DNA from 2 places in the Pseudodesulfovibrio profundus genome. Region 2 is predicted to be linked to the other one. Evidence: predicted binding sites of a transcription regulator. Region 2 holds the regulator's gene; the other holds the start of a gene.

Region 1 (15,255 bases), 790 kb from region 2:
GGTGCATCAACACCCCGCCGCTTCAACCCGAAGGCAATATTATCGGCGACATTCATCATCGGAAACAAAGCCAGATGCTGAAAAACCAGATTGACGGGACGCTTGTTCGGAGGAACGCCAAGCATATCCTCCCCGCGAATTTCAATGCTCCCTGATGTTGGTGCCTCGAAACCGGCAATCATCCGCAGCAAGGTCGTCTTGCCACAGCCGGAGGGGCCGAGAATCGAAAAGAATGAACCAGTTGGAACATCAAAGCTCACATTGTCGACAGCGAGGAAGTCGCCGAATCGCTTCACCATATTTCGTACGGATAGATCGTTGGTCATAGTATTGTTCGGTTGAGGATTGAACAAGGCGGGGAGTCAAACAACTCCCCGCCTCTACTTACAGGTATTCAGACTATTCCGCTATTGGGCGGCCTTGATCTTATCCAGGATTTTACCTTCCATGCTTTCCAGCTTGGCAGGAACCGGCGGATACCATTTGATATTATCGATGGTGGCCTGCGGGAAGGATCGATCGAAGTTGGCGGCCACAGCTTCATCCGTGTACTTCAGAGCGCCCTGGGATGCCGTGGCGTACTTTTCCTGAGAAGAGAAATACCCGGCGTTTTCAGGCTTCATGATGAAGTTGATCCACTTGTAGGCGGCATCCACATTCTTGGCCTTGGAGGGAATGGTGAACGTATCGATCCAGCCGAGAGCACCCTCTTTGGGAGCCTTGAAGTCAATTGCCTTGTTATCGCCATGCAGCTTCCATCCACCGGCATCCCATGCCATGGCAACGTAAACCTCTTCCGAGCGCATGGATTCCAGCAGCGAATCGCCGTTAGCCCAGTAATTCTTCACCACAGGCTTGGCTTCGATCATTGCATCCGCAATCTTGTCGAGCATCTCTTTGTAGGCTTTAGGGTCGTCATACAGTGCGAACGGGTCATACCCCAGAGCAAAGCCCATGGCGATCAGCGTGGGCCGTTTCAGACGGTAGCTCACACGACCTTTGTATTTGGGATCAATCAGCGCCTTGAAGGAATCAGCTTCGGCAGCCTTGTCGCTATTGACGATGAGGCCGGAGGTTCCCCAGCAGAACGGTACCGCATAGGAATCACTGCCCACGCGAGTATTCTTTTTGACCGCCTCAAGCATGGACGGGATGAACAGGGAGCTGTCTATTTTGGAGTAGTCCAGGGGTTGATAGAGATTGAATTTCTTTTGAACAGAAGCGATCCTGTCCTGGGATGGTTGAGCCAAGTCGAACCCGGCACCGCGGGTAGCCCGGAGCTTGGCGATCATCTCCTCGTTATTGGAAAACGTGACTTCCACATCGATGCCGGTTTCCTTTTCAAATGCATCGATCAATTTCTGAGGAGCATACCCCTTCCAGGTTAACAGTTTCAACGTTTCCGCCTGGGCCGCACCAGTCATGACGAACAGGGACAGTAGAGCGAATACAACAATTTTCTTCATGATCAAACTCCATCATTTTGTGAACAAAAACTGACACAAGACACTTGCCACCATTTTAATCAACGTAACGAAGGATACCCGGATAAGAATGGGACTCATCATACGCCGTTTCACGACGGATGAAAGGATAAAAGTTCCATCAAACCTATCAGATTGGGTTAACCCAACTCGACCAACATATGCAACATGAACTGGTAATTCTTGACATTTTTGTGGCGACTACTTGTCAATGCGGCAACGATTTGACCAGTTGCCATATATCATAAATATATATAATATCAGTACATCATGGGAGAAAGAAAAGAAAAACCACAGTACCTTACGTTGAAAAGGTTCATTTTGGAACTTTTACGCAAAGGGAAGCTCTCCCCTCATGAAAAACTCCCCAGTGAACGCGATTTAACCAAGCAGTTCGCCCTCAACAGAAACACTGTGCGTCATGCGCTTGGCATCCTCGAACGAGAGGGGAAAATTTATCGATCAGGGCGCAAGGGATGGTTTGCCAGCGGTCAGCGATTGGTATTTGACCCAAGCAAGGAACACGTGAACTTTGATAAACTGGCTCGCAAACAAGGGTTCACCCCAGCCTGGCAGGTGCTGGAAAGCGGAACCATGCAGGCGACCGGCGAACTGCAAGAGCTATTCAATGTAGAGGAAGGAACGGAGCTGTTTCACGTCTTTGAAACAGGCAGCCTGGACGGGCATCAGGTATATTATTCGGAATACTTTTTTCTGGCTGAAATCTGTCCGGGATTTCTGCCGAAAATTGTCTCACGTCCCATGACAGATGTTCTACGGGAGGATTATTCCATCCATCTGTACCAAAAGGATTTACTGATCCGTCCCATCAACATGGAGGAGGAAACCGCCAGCCACATTGGGTTGCCCACACACTCCCCAGGGATATTTTTCCGACGCATCAAAAACTCGCAACAGGGACGCATCGTGCAGGTCGATTACGAATACTGGCGAGCAGATTCGATTGAACTACGGAGCACTTTTTCTTCATAAGAGGACACATCCGTGCAGCAGACTGTGCAATCAGGAATCGCCCTCTTCTCCGGGGAGCCGATCAAATCGCTCAACCAACTCCAAATGTTCATCCCAGTTCGCCCTTCTCTCGTAAAAGATATGACCATCCGGCTGTATCGGAACATCGCAATCAAGACTACCGGCAGGCACGACCAGCAGCGTTCCATCCATCTGAAGGTTGGGAAGCGCGGAACCGCATTGAGTGCAGAAACTTTTGATATGACCGCTGGATTCAAAATCATGGGTCCGAACAAGCTCCTCTCCCTTAAGCCAACGCAGTTCTGCTGTTTTTGAAAACAGATTGGCCGCATGGGCAGAGCCGGTATCTTTTCGACAACGTTCACAGTGGCACAGAAAGAAATTCTCAAACTCACCAGTCACTTCATAGGCGACCTTTCCGCACAGACACGATCCTGCATATACCATCACTCACCTCATTTCATGGCATGATGTAAAGGAATCCGGGCAGAAGCAACACCTTCTGCCCGGAATCTATCTTTCATTATAACTAAGGGGAAGAATCCCTTACTGTCTACCTCAATGCATACTAATCGCAGATCATGTCACATAGTTGAACAGACCTTTAAGAAAAGAGTCTTTCACCTTCCAGAGCTAAGAACCGATCAAAGGAAGTTCCTTATCCACCCTGAAAAAGACCAAAAACCGTCGCTTGGTGGGCTGCTCTTCGTCAATCTTGCAACGTCGACACAGTTCGAACAGCAACTCTGTATCTTCCTCTTCGCGCAACATTGTCAAAGACAACCGCTTTCCCTTGTATCCCGAGGAATTCTCCCTGAATAGGAAGTGGGCCTTTTGCGTGGCGACAACATTACTGTGACTCAGACGATCATTCATGACAATCGCAAGCGACCCGTCATCCATAACGTGTGGTCTTGAATACACGGCTGCATTCACTTCTCCATTGGCATCAGCAGTAGATAATACGCCAAATCCCTTGGTGTTGTCGAAATATTCTCTCAATTCAGACATAGTAGCTTCCTTTTTTTGTGTATTACTAATCTTGACGATCAGCGCATTTCAATACGCTCACTCGCTAACAGTAACACATACTACTATCACATCATGTCAGTATATTGAACCTTTTTTGAAATGAGTGAGGCATGGAGTATTGCAAAATGATGGCCGAGTGCTTTGACCAACTGCTTAATCAATGGTGTACAGATCATCCATTCAGCACCCAAAGACTGATAGCGAGTACCGAAGCGAAGCAAGTCCACAAAAAATATGGAAGGAGAATGCAGGCTGCCTTTGGTGAGAAACGGTAAAAAAGCGTGATTGTTTTTCCCAAAAACAAAACCAGGATGAGGGTATCGAGACTGCCCAACATGGTACTTTGCAGACCGAACATCAATGGTGTGAATAGTAGGTTTACAACCAACTGAGCCGAGTACCACAGGTATCCTTGCCCTTTGGCTGAGCCATCTGCAAGCCAGAACACCCACAGCGAAACACCCATTGATGCATAAAGGAGTGTCCACACGACTGGGAAAACAATGGCCGGAGGGTAAAACGGCGGCTTAACCAACTGCTCGACCCAAGGCCCGGGAGGAAAGAACGAGCCTACCAAAGAGCCTGCCATGATATGAGTAAAAATGAAGACTGCAAGCACCCCATACCGCTTAACCATGGACTCTGCCCCCTTCACTTCCATCTTCTCAGCCCGATTCCATTACCATCTCAACTCACAATATAAAATTGGCAACAAAAAAGCCCGCAGTAAAACCGCGGGCTCATTGATTGTATGGCGTTAACCGCTACTGACGAATTCTGCGACCAGCGAAGAACAAGCCAACAAGGCCCAGTCCGAAAATGGCGAAAGTGGAAGGCTCCGGTGTCGGAATCGGACCATTGGAAACAACAGTCAGTTGCGAGCTGGCATATGTCGTATCACCCTCGACCGTGGTCCAACCAAAAAGATTGTACTCGGGATCGTCGACCCAACCATTTTCAAAGGCCCAAATAAAGAAGGTGTCGTAAGTGACATCCCCATAGCCCAAGTCTTCAAGGGTCTGGAGAACGGTGGTACCGTTGTGGTCCATGCCCGCCAGGGAATCCATATCCAGTTGTCCAAGCCCACTGGTAAAGGAGAATGTGTAGTTGTAGCCCATGTAATCGAACTGTTCGATGGAAGCCTCGGGATTGACGAGCAGAAACACATCATTGTTGCGTGATGGATTGAAGATATGCGTATTGTCAGTCTCAAAGAACATGAACTCTAGCACTGTATCGAAAGAATTCACGGCACCCGTGACAGGATCAATACCCTTCAACGTCAGGTTGGCAGCCATCATGGCACCATGAAGGGAATAGTTGCCGGTAACAGGCTGATTATCATGAAACATGTGGTCGATGATATCCACAGTGGTCCCGGTATCAACGGTACCACTCTTGGTAATGAATCCAATCGAGCTTTGATCACCATCGCCCCAGCTCAACGAATTAACAGTTTCCCCGGCTCCATTGACGTAGCTTTCTGGCGTTAACCCGGTCTGGGTATTGTCCTGATTCCAATAGTCATTAAACTCATAAGAAACCGAATATTCCCACTGAGTGATTTGAGCAGCAAGGGCTGGAGTTGAAAAAAGTATAGTCAGGCAGAGTATCATAAAGACTTTAGAAACATTGGTTATCATTGCAGATTCTCCTTATAAAAGTTGGGAAGAATATGCACACAACATGCCACACGCAACCACCTTTAAATACTGATCTTTTTATTTTACCACATTAGGAAATTCCCAAATCATGTAAAAAATACCGACAAGTTTCAGGTTTTTTTACACTCTATTACAAATCAAATAAAACAAGCAGCATGCAAAACAAAATCCATCCTCAGCAGGTAGGAAAACGAACTCAGAGGGCTGCACGTTGCATTTTGATTTATGGGTACCGCTAATCTGATGAGAACGCCCACCAACTTGCCCCACACTTGAACGGGTGCTATCCCTCAAAGAATGAAAATACTCGTCACTCTCATACTTGGCTCGATAGCGCTGTTGTTTCTGCTTGGTTTCTTCAGCAAGCCGCCTAAGACACTTGGCGTGACAAATGGAAAACTTGCCCAGTGCACGGAGGCAAAGAACTGCGTATCATCCCAAGCAGGGGATGAGGCTCATTCGATAGCCCCCATTGAAGCAACTGGTGCTAGTAAGAGAGTGACAACTCTGCTCACCAAATCCATCAACGCCATGGGAGGCAAGGTTGTCTCAATTGAGGGGCCATACCTTTGGGCGGAATTCACCTCAAAAGTCTTCCGTTTTGTGGATGATGTGGAGTGTTACTATGACCAGGAATCCGGCGTCATACACATCCGCTCGGCATCACGGGTGGGATATTATGATTTCAACGCTAACAGAAAACGTGTTGAAGAGTTGAGACAGAAATTCTTGGCCCACAATTAAAGACGAGCCGATCCAAACTGCAAAACACCATATATTGCTACACCAGAAAGGATGGCAAACTCGATACGTCGACAGTAGTTTGAATCAATTCAACACCCCCATTTACCGCAGTAAAAACCGTGCACTGAGCATAGCCAGGGCTATAGTGAAACGGATCGTCCATTGTATGTCCGGTAATTCGACACAGGACAGAACGAATAACCCCGGCATGGGTAACCGCCAGCACATGTTGCGGTCCTGACGCCAATCGATTCAGAATCGGCATAGCCCGGTCAGCAACATCATTGAACGACTCGCCTCGCGGCGGTTTGAAATCGCTGAAATTTTCGCCACGACGAACGTACTCGGCAGGATATTGCGTACGGATCGCATCAAAGGTCTGTCCATCCCACGCCCCCATATTAATTTCATTCAATTCAGGGACAATCTCCGCTTGAACACCAAGTTCGGCCGCCAGCGGCTCGATTGTCCTGATGGCCCGAGTTGCCGGACTTGTGCAAAGACGAAGGAATCCACATTCTCGCAACACAGCGCTTGCTTCAACGGCCTGCTGAACTCCTTGTGCAGATAACGGGACTTCCGTTCTGCCGATGCACCGCCCGCTGCCCCCGTCTGTATGTACATGCCGCATGAGAACAATCACGAAAGCGCCTCCCGCGCCAACCGTTCGGCGCTGTCGCCGGCCTCATCTTCGAACCGAGCCATAAGCGCTCTGGCTCTCTCCAAACGACCAAGGATGGCTTGCTTTGCTCCGGGTTCATGGGCGTATTGCTTGACCTTCTCCAGGTATCGTTCTTCCAGAGGGACCGGTCTGTGACAACGAACCAGCTTGTCAGCCAAAAAGACGATATCCTTCTCCAACAAGGCATCATCCGGTCCCAGCGCAGTATCAAAATGAATGCGAACTACATCTGCCGCAGCATGAAAGCCATGCCTTTTCAGAAGCTCTGCTCCAGCTTCCTCATGACGTTTCGTGCCTTTACCTATGTCGTGTGTCAGAGCCGCTCCCAATACAAGCCCAACATCGAGCGGGGTTGCCTTGCACTGCTCGTTAAAGGCCTCGCACAACGCCCTAGCCACTCGCGATACTGCCTGGCAGTGCTCCATGACATGTCTGGTTCCACCCGCCATCAGCCATAATTGTTCACATTCGCCCGGCGTGGGATGGCCGCGCCCGTACAAACTCAAGGCGAGCTCATAATCATCGGAATGATCAAGATCAAGGAGCGTACCGCTATCAGCAACCTCAAGGTCCAGAGCTTCAGCATCATGCCTCTCCAGAACGCTCCGCAAGCCGCCCTCGCCGTCATGTGCGAGTATCTCCGGAATAAGGCTTCTGCTAATGATCGGTGGATGGCCCCGGTCTCCCAGGAACTTAGGATAAAGTATCGATGGACGGGTTCTATCGAACTCGAGACCTCTGCGCATCCCCTTTTCGCGTCCGTGCCTTGCGCTCCGCACCCAATTTGATGTTCTGACCGCACCCCAGCTTGGGCTCATTCCCGGCCTTTTCCTGCCATTTCTGGCCGAAATGCCGGATTTTGGACGCACCTCTCCCTTCAGGCTCGCGCCAGTCGAACAGCTTTTTTCAAATTGAACGCCATGGCGAGGATGTGGAACTCTCCCTCCACCTTCTCACGACCCACGTATCGGGACCGAAAGAATGCGTAGCCACGTTTGAGTGTGCCGAAGGCCCGCTCGACTATTTGCCGAATGCTGCTGATGTCACGGTTGCGGGTCTTTTCGAAGTCTGTCAGCCTGCCGCCACGAGGCGTCTTGTCCATGGTTCCGTCCTCCAAATCGCGATCAAACAGAATGTCCCGGTTCTTCCCGCTGCAATAGCCCTTGTCCGCATAAACCCGTGCGCCGGGATCAAGGCCGACGCCATTCACGAGCCGCTCGAATTCGCCCGTGTCCGAATGGTTCGCGGGAGTGATGTGACCACAGAGCAGAAACCCGTCTCGACTGTCCGTCGCGGCATGGAGCTTGTAGCCGTAATAGGCCCGATTTCTCTTGCGGAGCCAGGCCGCCTCCTCGTCATCCGAATAGCTGACCCGGCAGTCCACCGGCCCATCCTGTTCTTCGGCGTCCTCGGAACGGTCCTCAGGCATCACGTCGATAACCTTGCGCGGCCGCCGCTGCGACTCGACTACCGAGGCGTCCACCACGGCTCCCTCACGGACAAGAAGCCCTTGTCCTTCAAGCTGGCGGTTAAGCATGTCGAGCAAGGAGTCCAGCACCTTCAGGCGGATCAAACCGTTACGGAAACGGCATATGGTGGTCTCGTCCGGCACGTCGTCCTCGATGGAAAAACCGGTAAATCTGACAAAGGAGAGCCGGTCGAGCAGCGCCTGCTCCACGCCCGGATCACTCAGGTTGTACCAACGCTGCAAGAGCAGAATCTTGAACATCGCCAGAGGCGGATAGGCGGGATTGCCCACGGCGTTGGCCTTGCGCCTGATCTTCTTGCACAGAAAGGCGTTGATGGGCTGCCAGTCGATGAGTTCGTTGATCTCATCCAGAAATGTGGTCTTGGTTCTGCGGTGCCCCAGGAAGTAATCACCCAACCGAGGTCCTTTCTGCCGAATAGCCATGCCTTCCTCCTTTGGATGGAGAAATAATAGCATAATAAATCAAATAGTTAAAGAGTAAAAGTGTGGGATTTGCCGTGCAGAGGTCTCAACTCTTCAACGAGTAGCTGAACAGTCTCCTGTCTAATCAGAGGCATGTCGGCTGGTAGCAAGAAAAAAGCTTCCACCAACTCCGGCAATGATTCTACCCCGGCCAGCACCGATGAGAACATCCCCTGCTCGAAACCGGGATTATGCACGACATCCCCCCCAGCTCGACGAGCGGCATCAGCGACTTCGTCAGATCGTTTTCCTGTCACCGCAATCACAGGGTCGACACCTTCTGCTGTAAACAGCCTCACGACCTGCTCGACAACCGTCCGATCTCCAAGGGGCAGCAGGGGCTTGAAAGAACCCATGCGCGAGGAAAGGCCTGCCGCCGGGATGACCGCCGCCAACCGGATCATCCGCCCATCTCCGACCGGGACTTGATCAGCTCTGCGCCTATGGAAACAGCAATCTCCTCCGGGGTCTGTGCGCCGATCCCCAAACCGATGGGGCAATGACAGCGGTCGATATCCGCCTGAGTCACTCCTTCCGCCAGCAGGGATGCATAGATCTTGTCTCGTTTCTTACTGCTTCCGATCATGCCAACATACCCTGCATCGGTACGCAGAGCTTCGGCCAGGACGTTTCGGTCATGCAGATGCCCACGTGTGACGATGACAATAAAAGCATCAGGGCCAATGACGAGACCGGAACAACAGTTTTCAAACGACGACAGCACAACCACTTCATCGGCCTCGGGAAATCGTTCCCGGTTGGCAAAATCGGCCCTGTCGTCAAGTACTACGGTACGGAAACCGACCATGGAACCGACACGCGCCGTGAACTGTGAAACATGTCCGGCACCAAAAATGTACAAAGAAGGCGGAGGAGAAAACGGCTCGTGCAATACCATCTCCATGCCCTGCTTCTCAAACCGGGGAACGCCATCACCCTGCCCTTCAATCAGACGATGCTTCACAGCCCCCAGTTGCTCGCCCACCTGCTGAAAATGAGTGCTCAGGACCGAATGTAACCCCTTGCGCAACAGCGTATTCAATTCGAGAAAAACACCTGCACATGAACCACCGGGGCTTACGGTTTCCAGCAGAAGAGACAAACCACCGCCGCAAATCATGTCAGAATCAGCGGCCAGTTCCTGAGTCATGTCTACGAAAAGAAGCTTGGCGGCACCGTCACCGACATCAAGCAAAGAAACGGCCTCGCGACAGGCCATCGCCTCGGCCAGTCCTCCCCCCACGGTCCCGACAATGGAGCCGTCACGCCGAACAGCCATCTTGGCCCCTGAGCTGCGAGGCGTTGAACCGGAACTCTCGACAACTGTGACAAGTCCAAATGGCTCGTTGTTTTCTATAAGACCGCAGATGGCACGCACAAACTCCCGCATATCACCACTCCGTATCCAGTATCTGCCGCTTGCCAAGGCCGGGCACAGCCGGAGCAGCGTCATTATTCATTTCGATTTCAATTGCCAGATTTGCCTCTGCTACAACAGGCATGGATGCAAGCGCATCATGCGCACGCCTGCCAGACTCTGCACTTCCACAAACACGCACAAAAAGAGTGTCCTTGCTCAAAGCGACTGCGAAATCAGCAAGGCCCGAAATAGGGTAAAGCGTTTCGTTTAAATCGGCCAGCCTAAGACGATTGGAACCAACCGGAACGCCATCAGATATCCGGCTTACATGCGGATCAAGTCGACGCATGGGACTCCCACAAACGCATTGATCAGGCAGGATTCTTCCGCTGTCTCCTGTACGGTAGCGGATGAGCGGCATACCCCGCCGAAGCGGTGTGGATACGACTATCTCCCCAACGTCACCGTCTGGGACAAGCTTTCCCGTATCGGGATCAACAATCTCAAGGTAGACATCGGCCTCACGCAGATGCATGCCGCTTCCCGGCTCACATTCAACCGCCCCGCCAAGGCCTGTTTCAATCATTCCCCAATGGCGGAACACTCGACAGCCAAATATCCGCTCCAAATTCCGCACCACCGCTTCAGGAGCCGCGTCCCAGCATAACAGTACCGACTGGACTCTGCCTTTTGGCATCCCCAGCCGCTCCCACCAGTATGCAATCAGGTTCACATGGGCCGCCGGACCAACGATACAAGATGCATTTTCAGCCATGATTTGATCCAGCGCAGCTTTACCGTCTTCCAGAATGCCATGAGGAACACAGCGCGCTCCGAACCGAGTCAGCGCCTCTGCCAGTAGCATCCCCACCCCTCCGGTCCGCTCTCCGGGCATCAACACAAGGGCGGTCTGGCCGGGGCCAATCATGATGCGCATGCCCCAATCGAAAAAGTTGATGGTGGCTTCCAGGTCGTCCTGCGTATGAAAAACCCGCTTGGGCTTGCCTGTCGTGCCCGAGCTGTGCAGGGTGACAACCCGTGCAATGTCATCCTGCGACACGCACAGGAGTTGCTCAGGATATTCCCGAAGATCGCCTGCCGTCATCATGGGTAATCGCGAAAAGTCTTCGGCTGTCCGAATGGCCTCGACATCAAAACCGGCAAGTGTCCGACCATAAAAGGGGCTGTTGGCGCGAGCGTGCTCAATAACTGCCCGTAGTTGTTCCATCTGCCAACAGCGCACCTCGCCTGACGAGGGGCGGCGACTCCCGCTCCAGCCCATTCGACGGACAAGCCAGTGATCAAGATGAGACTGCGCCATGAGTCTTATTCCTGTAGAGAGTTTCGCCGTCCATGGACGTCAGGTTGTAAGCGCAAAACGGCACCAGCCGCCCGTCGGGCGACACAATGTGAATGCAACATCCTTTCAAGCGCTCGATATCCAGGGTCCAGGCATCCTGAAACGCCATGGCAGAAACAGCCAGCGTATGAGTACCCGCCCGTTCGATGAAGCAATCAAGGGCATCGGGCGCGTCAGCCATGGGCAGCGTTGTTTTCGGAGCGGACCACTGGCGCTTGACGAACGACTTGGCCTTGTCCGCGCCTTCGGATGCAGGTCGCGGAAGGCAACCGCAATCCGTACCGGCGGAGAGCTTTTGCAGGCTGCCGGACTCGGTCACCATGTAATTGGCGTGAAAGGAGCAATGGGAATGCTCACACCCCGGCGGCTGGAAATCCTGAGCTTTAATGGCACCATCTGTCTGATCTTCAAGATGCCGCATGAGTTCCGGCAGTGTCACCCGCTGCTCGTCTGCAGGCGGCTCGGGATAGCGACCGAAATAACTGACGGGTTGAAAGTGCACCCCGCGCACGCCGGGAGACAGCTCGGCAGCCAACCGGATGATGGCTCCGAGATCGTGATCATTGACACCGGGAACAACAGTAGGCACCAGCACCACACCAATTCCCGTTGCCGCCAAAGCATCGATTGCCGCAAGCTTGCTCTCAAACAGCGCCTGCCCCCGCAACGCAGAGTGTATGACGTCATCGGTTCCGTCGAATTGAAGAAACACAGAATCAAGCCCGGCCTCGGCCAGACCGGCGGCATAATCCGGCTCTCGGGCAATACGCAGACCGTTGGTATTCAATTGAATGAAGGGAAAACCCTTGGCCTTTCCTATTCGGATCAGATCAAACAAGTCGTCCCGTACGGTGGGCTCTCCCCCGGAAAGCTGGACATTGCAGAAGCCGGAAACATCCCTGACCCGATCGAACAGTCGACCAATTTCCTCTTGCGTCGGATCAGGCGGAGCGGTCTTGCCCGAAGAGGCGAAACAGACAGGACAGCCAAAATTGCAGCGCCATGTCACCTCCATGACAGCAGTACAGGTATGCTGCCTATGGGCATCACACAGGCCACAATCAAGCGGACACCCCTGATCCACAGCAGTGAGCGGTTGACGTGGCATAGATGGAACCTTGGGTCGTTTCCATTGGTGAAAATCCGGCTGGCCTCGCCAGACGATCACGCGAAACTCCCCGTGTTGCAGGCATTGTTTTATCAAAAAAGTCTCATCACCAATGGTTTCATGATGAGCCGAAACAGGTCGCAAACAGACCGGGCAAAGACTTCGGGGAACGGTACTCATCCCTAGCCGCGCCCTTCTGCCGGATCAAATCCGTTGTCTACCAGTATCTCCCGAACCTGCGCATACGTGGTTGAGAGCAAACTGCTACATCGCTGTGCATCCGGCTGACCACATTGACCATCGAGGATATCGCCACAGGTCATACCACCGTATTCCCGGGTGGTAGCCACGAACCAGTCGCGTAGCTGTTCCAGCATCAGCGGCAACCGCTCGTCCTTATCCTCCACATCCTCTCCCTTGCCCGCGTACAATCCGAACACGAGGGATGCTCCAGTGAAAACACCACACAGACCGGAACAATCACCCAGCCCATCGCACAACCCTGCTGCCGCACGAACCGTATCGGGACTCTCGCGCCCCATCTCTTCCAGAGCAAGCAGGACCATGATCTGACTACAGCAGAACCCCTTGCCTGCAAGCTCCATCATGCGCAATCCCATCTCATCAAACATGTCTTGATCCTTTTTTCTCCGCAATCATCAAAAAATATCCAAGCTGGCTCTGCCCACATCCGCACGCCAGGCCGTTCTCCCCGGCGAACATCAGGCGGGCAGTCAGGTCCTTGAGCAAACTAGAGTGATCCTCAAGCACGACCACACTAAAACCGGCGTCCTCTACCATGGTTCTTGTCACTTCAAGAGGCACGGCTCGATCTGCGCATGACGCGCCACCCTTTCCCCCCGGACCACACAGATCCGAGAGAGCGAGAAAACCTCCGGGTTCGAGGACGCGTGAGAATTCCGCCAGTCCAGCGCATGGATCAGACAGAAGCGACAGAACACACTCGCAAAACACCGCATTAAATGAATCCCCTGTGAATGGAAGCACATCTCCCGAGGCTCGAATGAGACCTGACCGGCCAGATCGACTAATCTGAGAATGCGACGCTTCCACACCATATGCCTTTGCCCCGAACCGCGAACGCAATCGCCCCACCGTTGCCCCCAGGCCACACCCCACATCGAGCACGCGCCAGCGGGGATTCATGCCCATGACCTCGGCAGCCCGGTCGGTCAATGCAAAACCACCGGGGCGTAACGTGTCCCCAGCCGCGGCCTGCAAGGTCGGACGCTCCCACAAAGGACGGGAATCCAGCACGATTACTTATCCTCCAACAATTGCTCCACCTGCTTCATCTTGCCAATAGCCAGTTCCTCAGGGATGAACACCATGCCGCACTTTGGACAGGCAGGCAGTTCCACATTGAAAAGTGATCCGAGATATTCCAACTCCACCGGTCTTAAAACCATGGCCTCGCCGCACGGGGCGCATTGCCAACCGGCCGCGTTCGCTTCGGGCACCTTGATGACACTCACGACTGCACTCCTTTTACCTGCATGCGATGAGACCAGACATTGTGGACAAGGTAACCGCCATTCGTCGGTTCGAACTCCACCCAATAGGTCACGACGACGGGCCGGTATGACACGAGCAATCTTCCGGTTTCTTCATGCTTGAACTGTTTTCCGGTCTCCCGGGCGTTGAGCAGTACTTTCTGCACATCGCTTTTCAGAATCCGACGTTCCTCCATGAGAGCGGTGACTTCGTCGGTAAATTCCACAGATATTTCCTCGAAAGACTCGCTCTCTCCCGAGTCACCATCATTCCAAACATCGCGCAACAATCGACTTTTCAGGCGAGCCCGATTCTCGCGTCGCTCGGAATAGCCGGGTGCCGGGCGTGACGCCGGGTCATCTTCTCGCGGATATAGCAGATCATAGAGATGCAAGGCCCGCTTCCCGGTACCGGCGATGCGGTCACGACACATGACGCAATAGGTGACAAAATCCTCTTGCGCCACAGCGGCCCGCTTTTCTGTGACAGCCCTTGCAAGGTCGGGGTTGGCCTCGGAAAGCAGACCTCCGAACCCGCAGCACTGTGTCAGTTCACCGGAAAGTTCTGGCTCGACACTTTCGACACCGCACTTCTCAAGCAATGCGCGTATATCCTCACGGAGCATGGCGTTGTGCCGAGCAGAGCAAGGATCGTTGATAGCCAAACGAGTTGAGGACCCACGCGCTCCATCAGGCAGTCCCAGATTGCGCAGAAGGGACCAGTGCGAGGTGATTTCAGCGTCCGGCAGTCCGGCGCGCAGCGTCTTGAGGCAGGTGGGACATGCTACGATCATAATCGGTTTGCCCATGGTTTCCCAAGCCGACTTGAGCGCGTCCAGAGATTCCGCCGTCAAACTCTCACGCCCTGACCATTCGGCTGGAGCACCACAGCAACGCAGAAACAAACCAACGCTACCGAGTTTCGCACGCAGGTCAGCGTAAGCCGCTTCCACCGCTTCAGGGTCGGATGCAGGCAATTGGCAGCCCGGGAAAAAGAGGTAATCACTATGATCCGTTCCAGGGGCGTGCTTGACAAGAGCAGCCTTGCCTCCATCGGCAAAGGCCATGTCGCGCAGGGCAAATTCATGGGCCGAAGGCGGCATCTTGTTCCGTCTGACCATGCTGCGACGTGCCTCAAGACAGAGGTCGGCCATGGAAAAATCTTCTGGGCACACGGTCTCACACAGCCCGCACAACATGCACGAATTGATCATGGTATTGGCTTGTCGGGTACCCATGACGATCGATTCATTATTATAAATCCGGCGGGCATAGACCTTGGGGTAATGCTGGTAGTGACGCATGTATTCACAGACTTTGACACATTCCATACACTCGCATTGCAGGCATCGTTTGGCCTCGT
Region 2 (15,255 bases):
GCACCAAGAAAACGGAAACACGGTGTGAAGAGTCTGACAAGGGCGGAACCATGCGTCTTGGCTCCTACCCATGTAAGCTGAAGAAGAATACCGTTGCCTACGAGGCCTACAAGACTGTCAATATTGATGAACGTCATCGTCATCGCTTTGAATTCAATAACGAGTTCATTCCGCAGTTTGAAGAGAACGGTATGGTTCTTTCCGGAACAGCTCCGGACGAGTCTTTGATGGAAATCGTAGAATTGCCCGATCATCCCTGGTTCCTCGGCTGCCAGTTCCACCCGGAATTCAAGTCCAGGCCAATGGATCCGCATCCTTTGTTCAGAGACTTCATTAAAGCTGCCAAAAAGGATAAAGAAAAGAGGGGCAACTAGTTGTCATTCAACAATTTGTATGAATCAAGCCGGTCCGGTCCGTTCATTCTGGCCGGACCGTGCGTCATTGAGAATAGAGAGATCAGCCTGAAGACCGCATCGACTCTTGCGAAGATTGCGGACAACTTAGGGCTGACTCTCGTGTTCAAGTCTTCTTTTGACAAGGCGAACCGAACATCTGTTACGAGCTTTCGCGGCCCTGGCATGGATGATGGTCTGTCTATTCTGGCTGAAGTGAAAAAGGAAACAGGGCTGCCGATCGTCACTGATATCCACCATCCTGAGCAGGCTGCTCGGGTGGCTGAGGTTGCTGACGTTCTGCAGATTCCTGCATTTCTTTGCCGTCAGACAGATTTGTTGGTTGCAGCAGCCAAGACTGGTGCAGTCATCAATATCAAGAAAGGGCAGTTCCTGGCTCCATGGGACATGAAAAATGCCGTCAACAAGGTTCGAGCATCTGGCAATGAACAGGTGTGGTTGACTGAGCGAGGGGCAACCTTCGGTTACAACAACCTTGTCGTCGATATGCGCGCCATATCTGAAATGAAGAAGTTTGACGTCCCGGTTGTCTTCGATGCGACGCACTCGGTCCAATTGCCCGGAGGACAGGGCAGTTCATCCGGCGGACAGCGCGAGTATGTCCCTGTCTTGGCTTCAGCGGCTGTGGCTGCTGGTGCCGACGGTGTATTCATGGAAACTCATCCTGATCCGGAAAACGCCATGTGTGATGGGCCCAACAGCCTGCCTCTTGATAAGGTGGAAGCATTGCTGATCCGGTTGAAGGCTATTTGGGAGATCAACAATGAGTGATCGCGCAGTGGAGATCGCCAAAAGCATCAAGCTGTTGTTGCTCGACGTTGATGGTGTCCTGACTGACGGCGGCCTGTATTATGACGACAATGGTCTTGCCATGAAGCGTTTCAACGTTCAGGACGGCCTTGGGATCAAGCTAGCCCAATCGGCCGGACTGGAGATTGGTGTCATTACAGGTCTCAACCAAAAGCCAGTGGAGACTCGTGTACGCGAGTTGGGTATTCAGCACTATCATCCCGGCCATCACCGCAAGGCGCCTATCGTTGAATCAATTTGTGATGAAATCGGTATTTCTCCGTCTGAAGTTGCATTTATGGGTGATGACTGGATCGACCTCGGAGCCATGAGTCTTGTCGGCTTGGCTATGAGTGTACCCAATGGACAACCAGAGGTAAGAGCCGCTGCAGACTGGATATCTTCTCGCAAAGGCGGAGATGGGGCTGTTCGTGAAGCCATTTCTTTTTTGCTGGAAGCTCAAGGACTACTTGAAGAAGCAAAGAAGCAGTGGGTTGATTAAATGAAAAGGCGTCCTGCGCTTATTTCGCTGCTTATCCTTTCCATCGGTTTGGCTGTCGGCATGGCAGTCAAAAGAATGTACTTTACTGATCCCGAATCATCGGTTCAGCAGGCTGACCAGACCAACAAGACACAGCAGGAACTGATTGATGAATCCTCTATCAAAGCTGAAGATATTGAGCTGGTTCAGGGACAGCAAGGTGCGTTGAGTTGGAAGCTGCTTGCCACTTCTGCGAAGTATAATCAGGGGCAGGGCCTTGTTGGCGTAGAACGACCTCAGTTGACGGCGTTTTATGGTGAGGATCGAAAGGAAGTATACGTCAGAGGCGATCGAGGGATCGTCGATCAACGCAAGGACAACCTCACATTGTATGAGAACGTCGGAGGGCGTTTTGGCGATATGGAACTTGAGGCAAAAGAGATGGAGTACCTCGGTTCCGCTGAAATGGTATACCTCAAGGGCGGGGTCACTGTTCGTCGACCGGACATGACGCTGACCGCCGATACTGTAGAAATCAATCTTGCTACACGCCAAATGCTCGCTGCCGGAAATGTCGTTGCTTTGCTTGCATCCAATAATCTAGAGGGAACCCCATTCAAAGAGTAGGGAAATCATATGCAAATCATGAGAATTGTTCATGTCGTTCTATGTAGTTTTTTGCTGTTATTTTGCAGTTTTGGTTTTGCTATGGCTCAGGATTGGGGCGAGATTCGAGAAGCAACCGCGAATTTGAATGTTCGTGATAAACGATCCCCTCAAGGTGAACACGTGGTCACGCTTGCGAAAAAGCAACGTGTCAAAGTCGATTTCCTGAAAGATGATTGGTACGCGATTTTCAACCTCAATGAGAAAGTCAGGGATTTGAATAATGCTGTCGGATATGCCAATGCAGCATACTTGGTTCCTGTGAGTGGGGCAGGCAAAGAGAGTTCCGGAGTATCAGGTACTGGAGAAATCAAATCTGGAGTGAGCGCACAGCCTGAAAAGGCTAAAAGTAGTGGGGGACTCGAAGCTACAGGGGCACCTGTAAAGATTACTTCAGATCGAATGATATACGATGAGGCGAAAAAGACCGTGTCCTTTGTCGGCAACGTCGTAGCAATTCATGGAAAGCTGACCCTCTGGTCAGAGAAGCTGACGGCATTCCTCACTACCACTCAAGGTTCATCATTAACCTCTGATTCCATTGATCGTATCGTTGCAGAGGGCAATGTCCGTGCAGAGAAAGGAACATCCAAAGGATCCTGCGGAAAGCTGACGTATTATGTTTCCAGTCAGCTCCTCAAGATGGAAGACAACCCCAAACTTCAGGATGGTTCCAACAGCCTGAGTGGTAACGTTATCAATTTTTATGCACGTGAAAACCGTAGTGAAGTTGTCGGTGGTGACGGAAAGCGTGTGCGGGCTGTCTTCATGACCCCGGAAGGCGTGAAGGTACCATAATGTCACAGGGTCTTGTTGCTGCTGATCTGTCCAAGCGATATGGGCAAAAAGAGGTTGTTCACTCTATCAACCTAGAGTTGAACCCCCAGGAGGTCGTTGGGTTGTTGGGGCCAAATGGCGCAGGCAAGACGACCACCTTTTACATGCTCGTTGGCATTGTCAAACCTAATACAGGTAGGGTGACACTGCGTGATGAGCCTCTCACCAATAAACCTCTTCATGAACGCGCCCGAATGGGGGTCAGCTATCTGCCTCAGGAGAGTTCCATTTTCAAAAAACTGTCCGTACGACAGAATCTTGAAATCATATTGGAACAAACAGCTCTGAGCCGAGCAGACCAGAATGCCCGTGCTCAAGAATTGATGGAGATGTTCCGGATTACGAAATTGGCGGATCAACCAGCCATGTTTTTGTCTGGTGGTGAGCGTCGTCGTTTGGAAATCGCTCGGGCGTTGATAATGAATCCGAAGTTTATTCTTCTCGACGAGCCCTTTGCCGGAATCGACCCGATTGCTGTAATCGATATTCAGGAAATCATTTCAGTCTTGAAAAGCATGGGGATCGGTATCCTGATTTCCGATCATAATGTCAGAGAAACCTTGAATATTTGTGATCGGGCATATCTCGTCTATGAGGGAACGGTAATTCTTGAAGGTACGCCAGAGGAGATTGTTGAAGACAGTCAGGCTCGGCAAATTTATCTTGGTGAAGACTTCAGATTGTAGTTTATCAAGCCTTATTTTGATAAGTCGATTTACACTCCATGTAAACGTTGGTACACTTTTTTCATGGGGCGATTGTTTGTAAAATAGTTCATATTTTTCAATAGTTATATTTGCACGCTTGCCACATGGTTTTCAGTGTGTCATAATGATATTCAAGTTATTTGGTTTTTATTAATGGATTCAATTTAGGCAGTATTTGGAAGCATGCCTTAAGGCTGGTATATGGGACTCGAACTTAGACAACAACTCAAGCTCTCGCAGCAACTGGTCATGACGCCTCAGCTGCAGCAAGCCATCAAGCTGCTGCAACTTTCGCGTTTGGAGCTGCTGGAGACTGTTCAGCAGGAATTGATGGAGAATCCGTTTCTGGATGAAGCAGAAACGGAAACTGAAATTCCTGAGCGAGAAGAGTTGACAGAGTCCCAGGCTGAAGAGGAACTTGTTCGGACTGCTGACTGGGAAAACTATCTTGGTGAATTTTCCAGTACATCCAAGCAAGCGGCATCCAGGGACTCTGAAGTCCCGGAAGAAGGGGTGTCGTTTGAAGCTCGCCTGGCATCCAAGCCCTCGCTGGAAGGTCATCTCCACTGGCAGATGCGTTTGTCCAATTTTACTGAGCGAGAGATTGAAATAGGCGAAGCGGTCATAGGGAATATCGATCATAATGGATACCTCCAGGCATCCAATGATGAGATACGATCCATGGTCCCCGCAACGGATGAGGAAATCGACAACCTTGTTCATCGCATTCAGCGCCTCGATCCGGTTGGTGTGTGCGCACGGACCCCCCAAGAGTGTTTGGAAGTGCAGATGGAGGTTCTTGGGTACGACGATCCCATCCTCCAATCCCTTGTCAGGGATCACCTGGAAGACCTCGAAAAGAATCGATACAAGCCGTTGGCGCGGAAGTTCAAGATATCCATGGAAGAACTCAAGGAATATCTTGATCTCATGCAGACACTTGATCCGATGCCCGGTACCAATTTTTCCAGTACTGAACCGCACTATGTAAGTCCTGATGTTTTCGTTTACAAGTATGGTGATGAGTTTGTCATCATTCTGAATGAAGATGGGATGCCGAGACTGCAAATGAATTCTTTCTACATGGACTCCATGCGCGGAGCTGTCGAGAAAGAGAAAGAGTATTTTCAAGAAAAGATGCGTTCTGCAGCCTGGTTGATGAAAAGTCTGTACCAACGGCAGAGAACTTTGTATAAAGTAGTTGAAAGTATTATTCGTTTTCAAAAAGAGTTTTTTGAAGTGGGCGTCACAAAGTTGAAGCCACTCATACTCAAGGAGGTTGCTGAAGACATCGAAATGCATGAATCCACCGTTAGCCGGATTACCACGAGCAAGTATGTTTCCACTCCGCACGGGATATTTGAGTTGAAGTTCTTTTTCAACAGTGCGTTGGATCTTGACGATGGTTCCCAGGTGGGTTCGGAGAGCGTTAAGGCACTCATTAAACAGATGATTGCCGAAGAAGATACGAAGAAACCGTTGAGCGATGAAAAAATTGGCGAAATACTCAAGGATAAGCTTGAGGTGAACATCGCCAGGCGTACCGTAGCCAAGTATCGCTCAGCAATGGGGATTCCATCTTCGTCCAAGCGCAAGCAGTACTTCTGATTTTGAACTTGTTGGACCTATAAACAGGAGGTAGCACATGAACATAAGCTTCACTTTCAAGGATTTTGAGCCGTCCGATCATTTGAAGGGCTATGCACAAAAGCGATTTGAAAAGGTAGGCAAGTTCGTCTCCGACTCCGATGAGGCCGATCTTCAGGTAAACCTGTCGGTCGACAAGTTTCGCCATAAGGCCGATGTTATCCTGAATGCCGATAATATCCATATATCAGCGTATGAAGACTCCGAAGACATGTATGCGACCATTGATATGGTCGTTGACAAGTTGGAAGCACAACTTCGAAAGATGCGTGAAAAGATGAAGTCTCGCGTCCGTTCCGGGCGAGGCAACAAGGTGCAGACCAATTTCTTCGCTTATGAAGAAAGCAATCGGGAGGCCGGACCTACCATTGTTGGCACCGACACATATGAACCCAAGCCAATGTCCATTGATGAGGCTGCATTGCAACTGAATTCGCTCGACAATGATTTCCTCGTATTCCTGAATGCGGAAACAGAAGGTGTTAATGTCATTTACAGGCGGAAGAACGGCGATTACGGCCTGATTGATCCTGGTAATTAAATTATGAAATTAGGTGATTATCTGGAGAAGGATTTGATCCTTCCCAATCTGACTTCCGACTCAAAGTCGGGGGTTTTGATGGAACTCATATCCCCTGTGGGTAAAGCTCTTTCCGAATTGGACACGGACTACGCAGTCCGTGTCCTTCTTGATCGTGAAAAACTCGGCACTACGGGCATCGGAGACTCCATTGCCATTCCTCATGGTAAACTGGAGAACCTGGAAAAGGTCGTTGTTGTCGTAGGAAGAAGCCCTGAAGGGGTTGACTTTGAAGCGCTGGACAATCGTCCGTGCTCTATTTTTTTCCTGGTGCTTGCTCCCGAGCAAATCGCGGGGATGCATCTTCGGATACTCGCTCAGATTTCCAGAGTGCTTAAAGATAAAGAATTTCGAGAACGGTTCATGGAAGCCAAAGATGTTGAAGAACTCTGGAAGCTTCTACAAGACGTATAATTCGCAAAGGGTCTCTTCTTGAGTACATGCAATTCATTTCCCGTGGTTATTGTAACCGGTCTTTCCGGATCAGGGAAAAGTACCGCACTTAAGGTGTTTGAAGATCTCGGCTTCTTCTCTATTGATGGGTTGCCCGCTGGCATGTCGGCCAAAATTGCCGAATTGATGATTCGGCAGGACTCCCGATATAGGGGCCTGGTGCTTGGCATGGACATGCGTCAATTGGAGTTGGTGGAGAGCTGGGATGAAGCTTTGCGCGAGCTCCAGGCTTTGTGTTTTAAACCACAGGTTCTTTTCCTTGAAGCAAAACGATCCGAACTGGTTCGGCGTTATGCGACAACCAGGAGGATGCATCCTCTTGAGAGTCAATCTTTGGGGTTGGAACAAGCGCTTGAGCACGAAAAAGAGCTTTTGAGCACCATTCGGCAAAATGCTGACCTCGTGTTAGATACGACCGATTATTCTGTTCACGACTTGCGACGTGTCATTCAAAGCAAATGGGATGCTATTCAGGAACTCGGCTCTGGAATGCGGGTTCATGTGATTACGTTTGGCTTCAAGTATGGCGTTCCAACTGAGGCCGATTTCGTATTTGATTTACGATTCTTACCGAACCCATACTTTGATGCCTCACTCAAACAGATGTCCGGATTGGACGATGCCGTTCAAAAATATGTTCTTGAAAGTGAAGAAGGGCGTGGGTTCAACGAAAAATTTCTTGAATTCATAACATATATGCTGCCGTTGTATGCGAATGAAGGTCGCTATAGAATAACTCTGGCCCTGGGCTGCACAGGCGGTCGTCATCGTTCTGTCTCTGTTGCAGAGTCCTTGCTGGCGACACTGAAAGAAAAAGGGTATGCAGTCACAATTGAACACAGACACATGGAACTTGGATAAACATGACTGTATCAGAGAAGAAAAAAGCCCGACAGATAGGTGTTGTAATAGTGACACATGGGGACTTTGGGCAGTCCCTGCTTGAGGCTGGCACCAGCGTGCTGGGTCCACAGGAGAATTGTGTTGCAGTTGGGGTCGATGTCGAAAAGGGGGTTGATGAAACCATGGAGTCAATCCGCAAGGCGATTCGTTCCGTAGATGAAGGGCGAGGTGTGCTGGCATTGACCGACCTTTTTGGTGGTTCTCCTACGACCATGAGTCTTTCACTCATGAAGTCCGAAAAACTGGAAGTCATTACCGGTGTGAATCTGCCGATGCTCGTAGCAGCTATACAGGGCAGGGCTATGGATTTGGAGCCATTGGCGGAGAAAGTACGCGTTGCAGGAACACAAGGTATCAAAGTTGCTGGTGCCATGCTGCGCAAAAGGACTAAGAAATAGGAAGCCCCGTGACTCTTGTTCGAATTGATAATCGTTTGATCCACGGCCAAATCATTGAAACATGGTTGCCTTATACCGGGGCAGAAGTTGTTGTTGTGGCCAACGATGAGTTGTCAAAAGATGCCCTCCAACAAGAAATAATGTCGCTTGCCATACCACACAGTGTCACCAGTGTTTTTGTTGGTATTGACGACCTTTCTGCAAAGATTGATTTTCTCGGCAGTCAGAACAGTGGATCTGTCATTATACTGTTTTCTAGTTGTTCTGATGCTAAAAAAGCATATGACCGTGGATTTTGCTTTGCGTCATTAAACATTGGCAACGTCCATTACAGCCCTGGAAAAAAGCAAATTTCACCAAGTGTTGCACTCTCTGATGACGATGAACACTGTTTGAAAGTGTTATCACGCAAAGGCGTTGAACTCGATTTTCGTTGTGTTCCCAATGATCCTGTTCAGGTGAGGTTCTAGGTATGCCGGTCACAAGTCCTTTTGCTTGGTTTGCCATTGTTGCTTTTTTTTTGCCCTCTTTTCCTTGTTCCGATATGTAATTAGTATTGGATTTATTGAACGTCCGCTTGTCGTAGGCCTTTTCTGGGGTGTGTTGACAGGTGACTACACCCTCAGCCTCTATATTGCCATCTTCTTTGAGCTTTTCTGGTTAGATTTGATCCCTGTTGGCACATTTATTCCTCCTCATCTGACAGCTGCCACGTTTTCCGCATTATCGCTTGCGACCTTTTTAGGATATGAAACCCCATCTCAAATGGTTTTCATTTTCTTCGCCAGTATGCCCATGGCGTGGTTTGGAGCGAAAATGGAAGGAGTGATTCGAGACAGGGAGAGAGTGAACTACAACAGGTTGCTCAATTGGGCTCGAAATCCAGAGTCTGACGCTATTCCGACTCAAATCGTCGCACGATCTGCCGGCAGAACGTTTGTTGTTGCATGGGGCCTTTTCTATGTTTCAACGCTTGTGTTGTATTTCACATTTCAGTTTGTAGCAGGGTTGTATCCCACGCTGTTTACCACGATTAAAATTTCCTGGCCTCATTTGTGGATAGCGGCCTCTATCGGCGGATTAATGGCATTGCGACTGAAACAAGCTAACATTGTCCTCACTACAGGTATTACAATCATCGCTGTTTTCGTTATTTCCGGGTGTTTTTAACTTGGCAGCCGATCTAGTTTGTGATATTTGGCACATTCTATTCAACGAGTGATTTTTCCTGTTCATCAGGATTCATTTAATTAGGAGGATTTTGATATGGCTATTTTGGTTGTTGGACACAAGAATCCGGATACGGATACCGTTGCATCCGCTATTGCTGTTGCTGATCTTTTCACCAAGCGTGGTCAGGAAGCCAAAGCTATCACCCAGGGCGAAATTGCCCCTGAGTCTGCTTTCGTTCTTGAGAAGTTTGGTTTTGCTGCTCCGGAAGTTGTCACTGACGCTACCGACCAGAAAATTATCCTGGTTGACCACACTGACATCTCTCAGACCATCGAGAATCTGGACAAGGGCGAACTCATCGCTGTTGTTGATCACCACAAGTTGGGCGACGTAACCACTCCGAATCCTCTTGAAATGTGGGTTTGGCCTGTTGGCTGTACCGGTACCGTAATCAAGGCTATGTACGACTACTACAACATCGAGATCCCGGCTAACGTTGCTGGTATCCTGTTGTGTGCTATCTTGAGCGACACCGTCATGTTCAAGTCTGTCACTTGCACTGACCAGGATAAGGCTGCTGTAGAAGCTCTGGCCAAGATTGCTGGTGTTGAAGACATCGAAGCTCTGGGCATGGAAATGTTCAAGGTCAAGTCCGCTGTTGACGGCGCTTCCGCCAGTGAACTGGTCTTCCGCGACTACAAAGATTTCGATATGTCCGGCAACAAAGTTGGCATCGGCCAGCTGGAAGTTGTTGATCTGTCCATGCTGGATGCTCACAAAGAAGCTCTCCAGGCTGAAATCGAGAAAGTCAAAGCTGACGGCCGTCACTCCGTCTTCCTGCTTTTGACCGATATCATGAAAGAAGGCTCCGAGATGCTGATCGCATCCGACGATCCTACTGTCGTCGAAAAAGCTTTTGGTGTCGCCACCAAGGGCGAGCCTGTCTACCTGGATGGCGTTATGAGCCGCAAGAAGCAGGTTGCTCCTAACTTCATCAAAGCCTTCGAAGGCTAAGCAGATCTGTTATTGAGCGCAAAGTTAGCCCGGTGCATACGCACCGGGCTTTTTTTGTTTGAAGTAGGGGGGCAAATAATGGTAGGTAAAAGCCCAAAAAAAAGCGGAGAGGTTGCAACCTCTCCGCTTTTTTAGTGAGCTCTATTACTAAATGACTTTGGCTTCTTTCAGCACAGCTTCTAGCTTCGGTAGATTCTCTTGCTGAAGTGGAACGATAGGCAGCCTGAATTCCGCTTCCTTGAAAAGCCCCATCATCTTAAGTGATGTTTTGACTGGGATCGGGTTGGTTTCCATGAACATGGCACGGTTCACCGGTGCCATAAGAAGGCTAAGATCAAGCGCCTTTTCATGATCCTTCTCAAAGAAAGCCTTACACATTCCACTCATGGCAGCAGGCATAATGTTCGAAATGACGGATATCACACCGCGTCCACCAACGGCCAAGAGGGGAAGTACGGTGAAGTCATCGCCTGAGAGGAGATTAAAATCCTTTCCACACTGCTCTATTACCTGTGCGGCCTGATTCAGGTCTCCTGTTGCCTCTTTCACAGCAATAGCTTCGGGTACTGCGTCCACGATCATTTTCAAATGCTCAGGAAGCAGATTCAAGCCAGTTCTACCAGGAACATTGTATATGACAAAGGGCATGGAAACTTCTTTGGCAATAGCCTTGAAGTGTTCCACCAGTCCACCTGGGGTAGGCTTGTTGTAATAAGGAGTAATCTGCAAGGCTGCGTCTGCTCCGGCATCCTTGGCGAGCTTTGTTAACTGGATGGCTTCTTTGGTCGAGTTTGAACCGGCTCCGGCTACAACAGGGACTCGGCCTTTAGCTTGATCGACGCAAATGGATATGATGCGTCCTTGCTCTTCATGATTCATTGTTGCGGCTTCGCCTGTGGTGCCACAAGGGACAAGGCCGTCAATGCCTTGTTCTATCTGCCATTCAATGAATGCGCGGTAGGCTTCTTCATCAATTTCACCATTCGTAAATGGTGTGGAAAGAGCGGTAAATGCTCCTCGAAATTCCATTTTCATCCTCCTGGATGTCTTGCATGTTTGCAGTGAGTAGCCTTTACTTGAAAAAGTTAGCTACTTCCGGGTTGTCATAATATTTGTCACTTAAGCCGATTGATTGAGAGATGATTTTCTCAGGTTCAGACCATGCAAAAGGTTTAGTACGGTCGGGCCAAGCAAGCAGTTTGACCTCGATCACCGTTTTCCCCTTATTGTATGTCCTGTACCAAATACATCTACCATCGGCCAGGATACGCCCTGTGACGCCGGATCCATTACCACTGCCTAACAGTATGTCCGGAATATGTTCCGGATTTCTAGCCAAAAACTCTCGTTCAACTTTCCAACCCCAATCTGTGATACCTATAAGCAAGTTCACGCTTTGCTTATGTTTTTTGATTTGATCTGAAAGAGAGTTTAGAGTGGCATCAGTTGGGATTTGGTCGATTTCATCAAGTGATGGAAACCGCAAAAAACCGATTTTTTCGCCTGTCTCTAAAGTGATCAGTGTGAATGGTTCTTTCTCCGCCGTTTTTCGGGACGAATCTGGAACACAGTTTGATTCTTCAAAAAAAGCAGCTTCTTCTTTTGATAACAAACCTACATCATAGCCAATGAAGTCATAGGCTTTTACTAAACCCTTCAGATCAGAAAGGGGCAGGGATGTGCTCTCCGGACTCAGGTACTCGTATCCGCCAGAGACCTTGATTGTCGGAGCCGTAGAACGATGCACATCAAAAAAATACGTGGCCCGCCGGGCCACACCTCCAATGGTTTTACCACCTCATGAAGGACATGGTCGCACCGTGCCAAACGTATTTGCCGAATAGAGAATACTCAACAACGGTTGCTCTGCATGCGCAGCACTACTACACAGGAGAAGTGCCCCACAAAGCAGGCAATATGTTAACCAATGCATCTATTCGTTGATAAATTCTTTCAGCTCTTTGCCTGGGCGGAAGAAGGGGAGCTTTTTGGGTCTGACCTGAACAACGCTTCCGGTCTTGGGATTACGGCCGGTGTATCCGTCGTATTCTTTGATCTTGAAACTACCGAAACCGCGAATTTCAACACGATCGCCGCGGAGGAGTGCTTCTTTAACGGAATCAACGAAAGCTCCAACAACATTGGTTGCTTCGTCAACATGCATTTTTTTCTCTTCGGACAGAGCCTTAATCAGTTCGCTCTTGTTCATGATGTCCCCCTGAGACATTGAGTTTTCTGCGTTCGTGAACCACGGCTGTCAACATCGATACGTAAAAGTATCATAAATTCTCACTAACTATGCCGAAATTTGGCTCTTTTCGTCAACCCCTTATTTACTTTTTACGAAGAAATAAGGTCTTTTAAAATCGGACGTGCTGCAATCCGCTCTTTATTATCTTGGCGGTAGCGCATGATCTTGCTTGCCAACTGCCTGATATCATTGCTTGCTTTTGAGTTTGGTGCATGCTTCAGAAGAGGTGTCTGATGGCGAACGGAATCTACCAAAGCTGAGTCCTGATGGATGAAACCCAAGTTTCTCAGTTCGATATTCAAGAAGTTTTTACATGCTGCAGCAAGACGCTCGAATGTCTGTTTGGCCTCATTTGCGGAAGTGGCCTGGTTGACTACTACAAGGAAGTCTTTCACGTCATGCTGGGTCGCCAGGACTTTGATCATTGCGTAGCTGTCCGTCAATGATGTTGGCTCCGGAGTGACAACTACAATTCGCAATTGTGTAAGGGATGCCATTTGCAGAACGGTCTGACTGATTCCCGCTCCAAGGTCCAACATCAGGTAGTCGTACTCACCAGCAAGAGTGATCAACTTGGTGAAAAGAATTTCCTGAATATCCTCATCCATTTCAACCAATTCCGGCACGCCGCTGGTGGCAGGCAGCATGTCGAATCCATCCTCGATGGGGTAGAGCACATCTTCTGCATCTACGCCATTTTGGATAAGGTCATGAAGATTCCGGTCTGGAGAGATGCCAAGTAGGACATCCAGATTGGCCAATCCGAGATCGCAATCCATAAGCATGGCAGTCATTTCTGCCTGATGAAGGGCGTATCCAAGGTTGAGCACTATATTGGTTTTTCCAACGCCACCCTTGCCGCTCATGATGGCAAGACTCAAAGTGTTGTTGCTATTCATGTCCTGTCTCCATTATTTTCCACCAAAAAGGAATTGCTTTTCATTGGCCTGAACCAAAGTGTCGTTCGGAACATTGTCGACAAAAAGTAGTTTGGATACTTTGACCTGATCCTTGCCAGTGGTCTTGGCTTCATACAAAGCATCATCGGCAAGTTTGACAAGTTCCTCGGCTGTGACCCCAGAACTTCCTTTGAAGCAGGTGAGCCCGACAGATGTCGTTACACTGAACGTCCCGTCGCCATCGGTTCGCTCAAACTCTATCTCTCTGAATTCGCCTAACAGACGGCGTAACAAACGTTGGGCTTTCACAAGCCCCGAGCCTGCCATGATGAGAGCAAATTCTTCACCGCCGTAACGTGCCGCCAGGTCGTAACGCCTTGTTGTTTTCTGGAGCTTTTTAGCAAATGTGGCCAGAACCTCATCACCTTTTGGGTGACCATAGGTGTCATTGATGGATTTGAAATTGTCCAGATCAAAAATGGCGATTGATAACGGTGTCTTGGCCCTTTTGGAGCGTTCGATTTCAATATCAAGAGTACGGTCAAAAGCCCTGCGGTTAGCAAGCCCGGTTAAGGCATCGTGTTCTGTTTGATACGCCAGTCGTTCCAGGGTTTCCTGAAATTGTTTCAACTGAGGGTATGCACTACCATCTATAGGCAGCGTCAGCCAATTACCCAAGTCGTATTTTTGAGAAATGTCTTCCCATTGATCTGAGGACACACCTTGAATCTGCCTGAAAATCCATAGGGTGTTTTCTGCATCGGTTGAGCCGGTAGCATGGCTCCCCAACTCTTCCTGTAGTCGAGCCAATTCAGCAGCCAACTCATTTTCCGGGAACTGAGATAGTTTATCCATGCGCATGAATGTAGAGTAGGTGGTTTCTGATCATTTCATCCAGATCCCCATCCAGAAAAGCTTCAACATTACCGACCTCACTATTGGATCGATGATCTTTCACTAAGCGATAGGGCTGCAGGGTGTATGTCCGTATTTGACTTCCCCAGGCAATGGCTTCTTTGGATTCGTAGTCCTGCCTGCGGCTTTCTTCTATCTTCTTGAGCTCTACTTCATAAAGGCGAGCCTTGATGAGCCTCAGTGCTGTGGCCTTGTTTCGGTGTTGCGATTTTTCATTTTGACACTGGGCAACGATACCAGTGGGGATATGGGTAATCCTCACGGCAGAACTCGTTTTGTTGACGCTTTGACCGCCGGGCCCGCTTGAACGAAATGTGTCGATTCTCAGATCTTCATCTTTTACTTCGATCTCGATATCATCGTCCATGTCCGGATAAACATCTACCGAGGCAAAGGAAGTATGACGGCGCCCGGAAGAGTCAAAGGGAGAGATACGGATGAGTCGATGTACGCCGACTTCACCTTTAAGCAAGCCGTATGCGTACAGCCCTTCGATTTGAATAGTGACGGATTTAATCCCGGCTTCATCTCCAGGTTGAAAGTCGAGTTGTGTGACTTTAAAACCTTTTCGTTCGGCATATCTGTTATACATCCTGAGTAGCATTTCAGCCCAATCCTGCGATTCGACTCCGCCGGCCCCGGGGTGTATTTCCAGAATTGCATTATTTTTATCATGCTCAAATGTGAACATGGTCGCCAGTTCAGTGCTGGCAAGATGTGAAGAAAACAGTTTTATCTGTTTTTCCAATGCTGTGAGGACTTCTTCATCAAGGTCTTCGTTGGCTAGCTCAAGCCAGGCCTCGAGATCTTCCTTGGCCTCGATCAGATCGTCATACATCTGCTTTTTAGTACTTAACTGACTCTTCTCCTTAAGAGTTGGAGTCAATTCATCCGGCTTGTCCCAAGCACCAGGTGCGGAAAGCTCTGTTTCTATTTCTTCAAGTCGCTTGTCTGTTTGAGCATAGTCAAAGACGCCCCCAAAGGGATGCGAATTGCTCTAAAAGATCAGAGGAAAGTGATTTTAATTCAGCATAGTCCGACATGTATGATTGATCCTATGTATCTTTTTTTCGTCTTGGGAAGAATAAAAAGCCAATGCTTAGTACGGCAAGTATAATTATGCTTGTTT

Evidence for each region. The regulator sigma-54, encoded in region 2, starts transcription at its own class of promoters, with help from an activator protein. The targets are predictions, from matches to a motif close to CTGGCACGGNNNNTGCTT.
Region 1: the regulator sigma-54 is predicted to act here: its motif matches at 5,185-5,202, upstream of DPRO_RS05500 (THxN family PEP-CTERM protein).

What each region holds. Positions count from the first base shown of each region.
Region 1 is NZ_LT907975.1:1,127,364-1,142,618, forward strand. Features, by position in the region: gene DPRO_RS05470 (ABC transporter ATP-binding protein) at 1-326, opposite strand, end outside; gene DPRO_RS05475 (extracellular solute-binding protein) at 408-1,466, opposite strand; gene DPRO_RS05480 (UTRA domain-containing protein) at 1,755-2,477, shown strand; gene DPRO_RS05485 (GFA family protein) at 2,508-2,924, opposite strand; gene DPRO_RS05490 (pyridoxamine 5'-phosphate oxidase family protein) at 3,111-3,488, opposite strand; gene DPRO_RS05495 (TspO/MBR family protein) at 3,682-4,146, opposite strand; gene DPRO_RS05500 (THxN family PEP-CTERM protein) at 4,274-5,152, opposite strand; gene DPRO_RS05505 (DUF1499 domain-containing protein) at 5,471-5,917, shown strand; gene DPRO_RS05510 (histidine phosphatase family protein) at 5,955-6,560, opposite strand; gene DPRO_RS05515 (HD domain-containing protein) at 6,557-7,210, opposite strand; gene DPRO_RS05520 (IS5 family transposase) at 7,477-8,544, opposite strand; gene DPRO_RS05525 (nucleotidyltransferase family protein) at 8,559-8,954, opposite strand; gene DPRO_RS05530 (XdhC family aldehyde oxidoreductase maturation factor) at 8,951-9,940, opposite strand; gene DPRO_RS05535 (DVU_1553 family AMP-dependent CoA ligase) at 9,942-11,231, opposite strand; gene trsS (radical SAM (seleno)protein TrsS) at 11,212-12,558, opposite strand; gene DPRO_RS05545 (DVU_1555 family C-GCAxxG-C-C protein) at 12,561-13,010, opposite strand; gene trsM (DVU_1556 family methyltransferase) at 13,003-13,656, opposite strand; gene DPRO_RS05555 (DVU_1557 family redox protein) at 13,659-13,874, opposite strand; gene DPRO_RS05560 (pyridine nucleotide-disulfide oxidoreductase/dicluster-binding protein) at 13,871-15,255, opposite strand, start outside.
Region 2 is NZ_LT907975.1:341,939-357,193, forward strand. Features, by position in the region: gene DPRO_RS01640 (CTP synthase) at 1-374, shown strand, start outside; gene kdsA (3-deoxy-8-phosphooctulonate synthase) at 375-1,184, shown strand; gene DPRO_RS01650 (KdsC family phosphatase) at 1,177-1,704, shown strand; gene lptC (LPS export ABC transporter periplasmic protein LptC) at 1,705-2,310, shown strand; gene DPRO_RS01660 (LptA/OstA family protein) at 2,320-3,147, shown strand; gene lptB (LPS export ABC transporter ATP-binding protein) at 3,147-3,872, shown strand; gene rpoN (RNA polymerase factor sigma-54) at 4,095-5,501, shown strand; gene hpf (ribosome hibernation-promoting factor, HPF/YfiA family) at 5,539-6,081, shown strand; gene DPRO_RS01680 (PTS sugar transporter subunit IIA) at 6,085-6,534, shown strand; gene rapZ (RNase adapter RapZ) at 6,553-7,434, shown strand; gene DPRO_RS01690 (PTS sugar transporter subunit IIA) at 7,437-7,874, shown strand; gene DPRO_RS01695 (PTS sugar transporter subunit IIB) at 7,883-8,344, shown strand; gene DPRO_RS01700 (PTS sugar transporter subunit IIC) at 8,370-9,044, shown strand; gene DPRO_RS01705 (manganese-dependent inorganic pyrophosphatase) at 9,141-10,061, shown strand; gene dapA (4-hydroxy-tetrahydrodipicolinate synthase) at 10,209-11,090, opposite strand; gene DPRO_RS01715 (UshA-like (seleno)protein family 2) at 11,134-11,994, opposite strand; gene DPRO_RS01720 (HU family DNA-binding protein) at 11,995-12,270, opposite strand; gene DPRO_RS01725 (MinD/ParA family protein) at 12,402-13,211, opposite strand; gene DPRO_RS01730 (GGDEF domain-containing protein) at 13,224-14,066, opposite strand; one part of gene prfB (peptide chain release factor 2) at 14,059-15,093, opposite strand; one part of gene prfB (peptide chain release factor 2) at 15,095-15,169, opposite strand; gene lnt (apolipoprotein N-acyltransferase) at 15,182-15,255, opposite strand, start outside.